One region of the Brachybacterium sp. ACRRE genome, then DNA from elsewhere that is predicted to be linked to it. Evidence: riboswitches for the same ligand, from Rfam matches in the RefSeq annotation. Region 1 holds a riboswitch; the other holds the start of a gene.
The links. Region 1 has a riboswitch for thiamine pyrophosphate ahead of MHY49_RS04550 (ECF transporter S component). Riboswitches for the same ligand answer to the same signal wherever they lie in the genome.

Region 1 (4,410 bases):
CCTCGAGGGCTCGGGACGCTCGAGGTGTCCTCCGGCCGGGTCGGCGAGGCCCAGGATCGTGCGCAGCAGCGTGGTCTTGCCGCTGCCGCTCGGCCCGGTGAGGACCGCGACACATCCTGCGGGGACGGCCAGGTCGAGGCCGTCGAGGAGGGGAGAGGCGACGGTCCGCTTCCCCCGGGCCTCGTCCCGTCGTCGCCGTCGCGCGATCGAGACTCTCGAGAGCGACAGCACCGGTGTGCCGGACGTGCCGGATGCGCGCGCAGAGGCCGGCATGGCGGTCGGGTCGGGAGCGGCGGCCGGATCGGGCATGGCGGCCGGATCGGGCTGCTCGAGGACGTCGTCGGGAGCGCCGTCCGCGAGCACGTGCGCCTGCGCTCCGAGCACGATCACGCGGTCCACGTGCGGGGCCCAGCCGTCGGCGTCGTGGTCGGCGACCACCAGGGTGCGATCGCCGACCGCATCCAGGATCGCGGCGCGGACCTCGCGGGCCGTCGGCCGATCGAGCATGCTCAGCGGCTCGTCCAGCAGCAGCGCACCGGGATCCAGCGCCAGGGAGCCGGCGAGGGCGAGCCTCTGCTGCTGCCCGCCGCTGAGATCCCACGGCGAGGTCGCGGCGTCCAGCCCGACGCGCGCCGCGTGCAGGGCGGAGGTCACGCGGCGCTGGATCTCCTCGCGGTCCAGCGCCGCGTTCTCGGGACCGAAGGCCGCGTCTCGGCCGACGCTCCCGCCGATCAGGGCGTGCAGCGGCTGCTGCAGGAGCAGTCCGCGCTCGCCCGGCCGGGTGGGGCCGGTGGCATCGCCCGCGAGGTCGCCCGTGCTGGTGTCGAGCAGGCCCGTGAGGGCCCGGAGCACGGTCGACTTGCCGCCGCCGCTGGGTCCCGTGAGCAGCACGCGCTGGCCGGCCGGGATGTGCAGGGTGAGGTCGTCGATCGTCGGGTGGGAGCGGGTCGACGGTGTCCAGGTGACGGCGTCGAGACCGAGCGGCACGGCGGCGTGGGAGGCGGGACCCGTTCCGTCGGGAGCCGCGTCGCCGAGCGTCCTGTCGGCCCCAGCGGTCGTCCCGTCGGCCCCAGAGGTCGCCCCGAGCACCGTCGGCCCCGCGCTCATGCGCGCGACCGCCGTCCCCACTGGCGCCCTGCCGGGAAGGCGCTCAGGGCGCCGGTCGCACCGAGGGCGCGCACGATCAGCCACCCCAGCACCCCGCACAGCAACGCGCCGGAGACGATGAAGAAGCCCAGCAGCGCCCAGGCCGAGGCCCAGGACCACTCGGGGTAGTAGGAGAAGCGCTCGTAGACCCATTCGAGGATCCCCGAGAGTGCGCCGCCGGCGATCGCCACGGGCAGGGTGAAGCGGCGGTAGGCGGTGACGAGGAACGCGATCTCGACGCCTCCGCCCTGCAGCAGGCCGCTGACCACGGTGCCGATGCCCCACTGCCCGCCGAGGACCATCTCGAGGACGGCGGCGATGACCTCCGCCAGCACGGCGGCGCCGGGACGGCGCACGATGAGCATCGCCACCAGCGCAGGCAGGAACCACACGCCCGCGAGCAGCCCCACCGACGGGGGCAGGACGGCCTGCAGCGGGGTGAAGAGCGTGTACACCTGGCCCCAGGCGAGGAACACGAAGGCGAAGACGACGCCGATCGCGACCGTCAGCACGAGGTCCACGGTGCGGTAGGCCGGCAGCGGCCGACGTGCGAGGGCGTCGCTCGCCGGTGCGGGTGCCGGTGCCGATGCCGGTGCAGACGCCTGTGCGGGTGACTGGGCAGGTGCCGGTGCTCCGCCGGTCGCCGCGGTCTTCTCGGCGCGCGCGGACGAGGCGGCGGGGGTGGAACTGGTCGACATCTGGTTCTCCTTCCGATGCGGAAGGGGCCGCGAGGCCCGTCGGCCCCGGATGCAGAGATCCGGCGCGGCGGACATCGCAGAAGAATCCCGACTCCCTACGCCGGTCTGAACCGGATCAGGTTCGAGGGTCTGCGCTCTGTGCGCACTCTCAGCACCTCTGCGGTGCTCCCCTGTCTGTGGATGTCAGCGTCGATGATATCGCGCGGGGCGGTCGGTGCGCCCTCGGGATGTGCGCCAGATCGCCCGGGTCGGCCGACGCCCGACGACTCGTGCGAGGCGACGGGATCCGACGGTCCCGTCCCGACCCGCTCCCGAACGGCCGAACCGGCGAACGGGCGAAGGGGCGAAGGGGCGAAGGGGCGAAGGGGCGCGAGAAGTACGAAACGGTTGCCAAGAGCGCTCATGGCAACCGTTTCGTACTTCTCGCGACGCCGGCGGGGCGCGGATGGGCCGACGAGCGGTCGGCGGGGCTTCAGCGCGCGCGGATCAGCGGCGGGCGCGGATGGCCTGGTCGATCGCCTCGGCGGCGGCGCGGGGATCGTCGGGGGAGAGCAGGAAGTGGGTGCCCTCGCGGCCGATGATCTCCACGAGGGTCCCGGGGCGCGAGACCATCAGGCGGTAGGAGGACCGCTGCTCGCCGGTGGTGAAGACCTTGCGGCCGGGCAGCGCCTCGATGCTCCCGTTCTCGGGCGAGATCACGCGGCCGCGGCGCCAGCCGAGCCCGCCCACCGTCGCGCCGAGCGACTCTCCCGGGATGCGGCGCAGCTGCACGGTGCGGAAGTCGGCGACGGGCCAGGCGGGGCGCGGCAGGAAGCCTCCGAGGCTCACGGTCACCCCGCCCCCGTCGACCACGAACCGGGTGGACAGCCGCATCCACGACCAGAAGGCGTACACGAGCACGGCCAGGGCGAGCACCAGGCCCAGCACGACCGTCTCGCCCCGCGCCCAGGCGAGCGCGTACCCGGCGATGCCGACGCCGATCACGACGCTCATGCCGATGCGGGTCCAGCCCACCGCGCCGGGCGTCGTCCGCCCCACGTGGAAGGGCGCCTCGGGCCTGCTCACGCCGTCCTCACCAGATGCTCACGCGCTCTTCGGGCGCGCGGTACATCGCGTCGTCCTCGCGCACGTCGAAGGCCGCGTGGAAGGCGTCGAGGTTGCTCGCGATCGCATTGCAGCGGAACTCGGCGGGGGAGTGCGGGTCGATCGCCAGCATGCGCGCCGCATCCTGCGCGCGGGACTTCGCGCGCCACACCGTGGCCCAGGACCAGAACACGCGCTGCAGTCCGCTCATGTCGTCCAGGCGCGGCGGGTTCCCGCCGGAGCGCGCGAGGTAGGCCTTGATCGCGATGGTGAGCCCGCCCAGGTCGCCGATGTTCTCGCCGATCGTGAGGCTGCCGTTGACATGGGGCAGCTCATCGTCGCCGTCGGTCGCGTCTGACGCCTTCGCCTCAGCCTGCTCGCGCAGCACGCGCGGGGTGAGGGCGTCGAACTGGTCGATGAGCGCACGGGTGCGCTGCTCGAAGGCCTCGCGGTCCTCGTCAGTCCACCAGGAGCGCAGGTTCCCCTCGCCGTCGTACTTGGAGCCCTGGTCGTCGAAGCCGTGCCCGATCTCGTGGCCGATCACGGCGCCGATGCCGCCGAAGTTCACGGCGTCCTCGGCCTCGGCGTCGAAGAACGGCGGCTCGAGGATCGCGGCGGGGAAGACGATCTCGTTCGCTCCCGGGTTGTAGTAGGCGTTGACCGTCTGCGGGGTCATGTGCCACTCGTCGCGGTCGACGGGCCCGTCGAGCTTCGCGAAGTCATGGGCGGCATCGTGCATGCGGGCGGCGCGCACCGAGGCGACGAGGTCGTGCGGGTCCAGCACCAGACCCTCGTAGGTGCGCCACACGTCGGGGTAGGCGATCTTCGGGGTGAACAGCTCGAGCTTGGCGAGGGCCTTCTCGCGGGTGCCCGGCGTCATCCACGCGAGCGTCGAGATCGACTCGCGGTAGGCGTCCAGCAGCGCGCCGACCAGCTCCTGCATGCGCGCCTTGTGGTCCGGCGGAAAGTGCCGGGCGACGTAGTCCTGTCCGATCGCGAAGCCGACGGCACCCTCGACCAGCGAGATGCCGCGCTTCCAGCGCTCGCGCAGCTGCTCGGCGCCGGAGAGGGTGCGCCCGGAGAAGTCGAAGTCCTCCTCGACGAAGGCAGAGGAGAGGTACGGGGCGAAGGCGCCGACGGTGTGCAGGGCGGCCCAGGTGCGCAGCACGGCGAGGTCCTCGGCCGCGAGCAGCGGGGCGACGGCCTCGACGAACTCGGGCTGGCTCACGCAGACCACGTCGAAGGCGCCGGCGGGCGCGCCCGTGCCCTGGACGTACGCGTCCCAGGGGAACGCGGGGGCGAGGGATTCCCGCTGCGCGGCGTCCATCGGGTTGTTCGACTTCTCGCTGTCGCGCAGGCGCACCCGGTCCACGTGGCACGCCGCGAGCCGCGTCTCGAAGTCCATGACTGCGCGGGCCAGCTCGTCCGAGTCCCCGGCGACGAGTCCCTCGCGGTCGGGCAGGGACGCGAGGTCGGCGAGGCG
Region 2 (4,410 bases), on a different contig from region 1:
TCGAGACCGCCCGCAGCATCATCCGCGCTGCAGAGGCGGCCCGCTCCCCCGTCATCATCGACTTCTACGAAGGCCTGCTCGTCGACCATCTCCCCGCACGAGTGCTGGTCGACGGGGTCCGTGCGCTCGCACGGGAGGCGTCCGTGCCCGTGGCGATCAGCATCGACCACGGCAAGCACGAACACCTCGTCCGCCAGACGATCCATGCCGGTTTCACCAGCGCGATGATGGACGCCTCCGAGCTCCCCTTCGAGGAGAACGTGGAGGTCGTCCGACGCATCGTCGAGTTCGCCCAGGCGTACGGCACCTCCATCGAGGGCGAGGTCGGCGGCATGGGTGCGGTGGCCGGCGACGCTTTCACCCGTGAGGAGATGATGACGGACCCGCAGCAGGCCGCCGAGTTCGTGCGCGCCACCGGCGTGGACGCGCTGGCCGTCTCCTACGGCTCCAGCCACGGGCTCCTGCCCGAGGGGTTCGTGCCCGTCCTGGAGTTCGACCGACTCGAGCGCATCAACGAGGCATGCGGGACGCCGCTGGTGCTGCACGGCGGCTCGGGGACCTCGCCGGAAGACCTGCAGCGCTCGGTCGCCAACGGCGTCGCCAAGATCAACATGGGGGCCGACTTCATGCACGCGAACGCGCGCGGATTCGTGGACGCGCACCACGAGGATCCCGACCGGGAGCTCTTCGAGCTGCTGGCGTTCGCGGACGCCGCCGCCCAACGGACGGTGCGCGCATACATGGAACCGTGCGGAAGCGTGGGCCGGGCGCGCTGAGCAGGTGAGCCTGTGGACACCCGCGCGCAGGGGAATCGGGTGTCGGCCGTCGACCGTCAGCGGGGGTGGATGACCTCCACTCCCGCTTCGGCGAGGGCGCGCCCCAGTTCTGCATCGGGCTGAGCGTCCGTCACCAGCACGTCCGCCATCTCCAGCGCCCCGATCTTGGCGAAGACGCTGCGCCCGAGCTTCGTGGAGTCGGCGAGGACCACGACGCGGTCCGAGCGACGCATCATCTCCCGCATGAGACCGGCCTCGGAGACGTTCCCGGTGGAGAATCCCTGCTGCGCCGAGACCGCGCCGACGCCGATGAACGCCAGGTCGCAGCGCACGTCGAACTCGTCGGCCCGGTCGATGCCGAGGCTCGAGGAGATCGGGCCGGTCGTGGCCTGGGCGCTCACGCGCACGGCGCCGCCGACCATGAAGATCTCGTCGGCGACGCCGGCGGAGAGCGCTGCGGGAAGATGCAGGTTGTTCGTGATGATGCGCAAGCCCGCCCCTGCGGGAAGGTGCCTGGCGAGCGCGATGGCCGTCGTGCCACCGTTGATCATGAGGGTGCCGTCGCCGCCGACGAGCTCCGCCGCGAGCTTGCCGATCGTCTCCTTCGCGCTCGAGTGCAAGCGCGACCGCACGTCCAGTCCCGTATCCGTCCGGGGCACCAGGGTGGGGCTCACCGCACCCCCGTGGGTGCGCAGGAGGGTTCCGGAGGCGTCGAGTTCGTCCAGGTCACGCCGGATCGTGTCTGCCGAGACCGAGAAGTGCTGCGCGAGCTCGGTGACGGACACCTGACCGGACTCCAGGACGAAGGCCACGAGGTCGGCCTTGCGCCGGGCGGGCAGGTGTCCTCCGCGCGATCCGCTTCCGCTGCCCGTGCGCCGGCTCGATGTCATCAGGGTCCCTTCGTCGCGTCCGTCCACCACCCACAAGCATCGTCGCCAGGGTTGCCTCCCATGGTACCCAAGCATAGGATCGAACAGACCCGCAGAAACACGCAGAAACCCGATACGCAAAGACGCATCGAGAAGGGCAGGCCATCGTGCTGCTGAGTGGCAAGGACCTCCTGGCGGTCGCGAACGAGAACTCGTTCGCCGTCCCCGCGTTCAATGTCAGCGACTACGCCATGCTCAAGGGCCTCGTGGAGGTGAGCGAGGAGACGGAGGCGCCGCTGCTGGTGGCGATCCATCCCGACGAGCTCAGCCACGTGGGCACCGAGTTCATCCCGTCGGTCATCGCGTGGGCGCACCGCGCGAGCGTCCCCGTCTCGATCCACCTGGACCACGGCGCCACCCTGGACCAGGTGCTCCTGGCGATCCAGGCGGGCTTCACGTCCGTGATGATCGACGGCTCGCTGCTGCCCTTCGAGGAGAACATCGCGACGACCGCCGAGGTCGTGCGCGTGGCCCATGCGGTCGGCGTCTCCGTCGAGGGCGAGCTGGGCACGATCGGCCAGCTCGACGAGCAGGCCGAGAAGGGCGCCTCCAAGATCATCTACACCGACCCCGACGATGCCGACCGGTTCCTCGAGCGCACCGGCGTCGACTCGCTCGCGATCGCGATCGGCACCAGCCATGGGCTCTACCCCTCGTCGATCACCCCGAAGCTTCGCCTCGACCTCCTCGAGACCATCAAGAGCCGTGTGGAGATCCCGCTGGTGCTGCACGGCGGCTCCGGCAACCCCGATGCGGAGATCGCGGGCGCCGTGGAGCGGGGCATCAACAAGATCAACATCTCCAGCGACATCAAGGCGGCGTACCACCAGGCCGTGCGCGAGGTGCTCGCGGACCCGTCCCTGCGTGAGCCCAACGTCATCCAGCCGCTCGCGATCCCGGCGATGAAGAAGGTCGCCGAGCACAAGATCGACCTGTTCCAGGCCCGCGGCAAGGCCTCGCTGTACTGATTCGCTTCTTCCGTCGTCGCGCAGACACGCGATCCCGCTGGACCCCGGGCGTTCCTCCGTGCAGGAGGCTCCCGGGGTTCTTGCATGCGGGGACCGTGCGCCATCGGCAGTGCAGGGCACGCCCCGGCCCCGTGCTACGGTCGTCGCCGATCCCTCGGGTGCCCGTCGCAACGGGCTGAGATCGGACTGACGCTGTCCGAGTACCGACCGAACCTGCTCCGGGTCATGCCGGCGAAGGAAGAAGGAGAGCGACTGCATGTCTGCACGCCCCGAGAACTACCCCACCCACGCCCTCGGCCACCTCGAGGACCCTGCGCACGACATCCGCGTGCCGATCACGAGGATCGCCCAGGACGACTCCCCCACCGGGACGCCGAACCCGCCGCTCGAGGTCTACCGGACCGCCGGTCCGGGCAGTGAGCCCGAGGAGGGGCTGCCGCCTCTGCGCGAGAACTGGATCCGCGATCGAGGCGATGTCGAGGAGTACACGGGCCGCGCCCGCGACCTGGCCGATGACGGCCGCGGGGCCGTGCGCCGCGGCGAGGCGAGCGCCGAATGGCGCGGTGCGCGTCGTGCGCCCGTCCGCTCGGTCGACGGGCGCACCGTCACGCAGATGCACTACGCCCGTCGGGGCGAGATCACCCCCGAGATGCGGTTTGTTGCGCTGCGGGAGGACTGTGACGTCGAGGTGGTGCGCGAGGAGCTCGCCGCAGGCCGCGCGATCATCCCCGCGAACGTGAACCACCCCGAGGCCGAACCGATGATCATCGGCCGGCGCTTCCTGGTGAAGATCAACGCGAACATCGGGAACTCGGCGGTGACCTCGTCGATCGCCGAGGAGGTCTCCAAGCTCGAGTGGGCCACCCGCTGGGGTGCGGACACCGTCATGGACCTGTCCACGGGCGATGACATCCACACCACCCGCGAGTGGATCCTGCGCAACTCCCCCGTGCCGATCGGCACCGTCCCGATCTACCAGGCCCTGGAGAAGGTGAACGGCGACGCGAACGCCCTCACCTGGGAGATCTTCCGGGACACGGTGATCGAGCAGGCCGAGCAGGGCGTGGACTACATGACGATCCACGCCGGCGTGCTGCTGCGCTACGTGCCGCTGACGGCGAACCGGGTGACGGGCATCGTCTCGCGCGGCGGTTCGATCCTGGCCGGATGGTGCCTGGCACGGCACCGCGAGAACTTCCTCTACGAGCACTACGACGAGCTCTGCGAGATCTTCGCCCGCTACGACGTCGCCTTCTCGCTCGGCGACGGACTGCGGCCCGGATCGCTCGCGGATGCGAACGACGCCGCTCAGTTCGCCGAGCTCGACACCCTCGCGGAGCTCACCCGCCGCGCCTGGGAGCACGACGTGCAGGTGATGGTCGAGGGCCCGGGCCACGTGCCGCTGCACCTGGTGCGCGAGAACGTGGAGCGCCAGCAGGAGCTGTGCCACGGCGCGCCGTTCTACACGCTCGGCCCGCTGGTCACCGACGTCGCCCCTGCATACGACCACATCACCTCAGCGATCGGGGCGACAGAGATCGCCCGCTACGGCACCGCGATGCTCTGCTACGTCACCCCGAAGGAGCACCTGGGTCTGCCCGATCGCGACGACGTGAAGAGGGGCGTGATCACCTACAAGATCGCCGCTCATGCGGCCGACGTCGCCAAGGACCACCCGGGCGCCCGCCAGCGGGACGACGCCCTGTCGAAAGCGCGCTTCGAGTTCCGCTGGCGAGA

Region 2: it holds a riboswitch for thiamine pyrophosphate, as region 1 does, so the genes downstream of both, thiC (phosphomethylpyrimidine synthase ThiC) here and MHY49_RS04550 (ECF transporter S component) in region 1, are expected to answer to the same signal.

Annotation. Positions count from the first base shown of each region.
Region 1 covers NZ_JAKRMO010000010.1:581-4,990, forward strand. The annotation lists partial or broken gene MHY49_RS04545 (ABC transporter ATP-binding protein) at 1-1,107, opposite strand, end outside; gene MHY49_RS04550 (ECF transporter S component) at 1,104-1,844, opposite strand; TPP riboswitch at 1,920-2,026, opposite strand; gene MHY49_RS04555 (hypothetical protein) at 2,331-2,909, opposite strand; gene MHY49_RS04560 (M13 family metallopeptidase) at 2,917-4,410, opposite strand, start outside.
Region 2 covers NZ_JAKRMO010000067.1:6,579-10,988, reverse strand. The annotation lists gene MHY49_RS16055 (class II fructose-bisphosphate aldolase) at 1-776, shown strand, start outside; gene MHY49_RS16050 (DeoR/GlpR family DNA-binding transcription regulator) at 833-1,666, opposite strand; gene MHY49_RS16045 (ketose-bisphosphate aldolase) at 1,813-2,673, shown strand; TPP riboswitch at 2,818-2,932, shown strand; gene thiC (phosphomethylpyrimidine synthase ThiC) at 2,930-4,410, shown strand, end outside.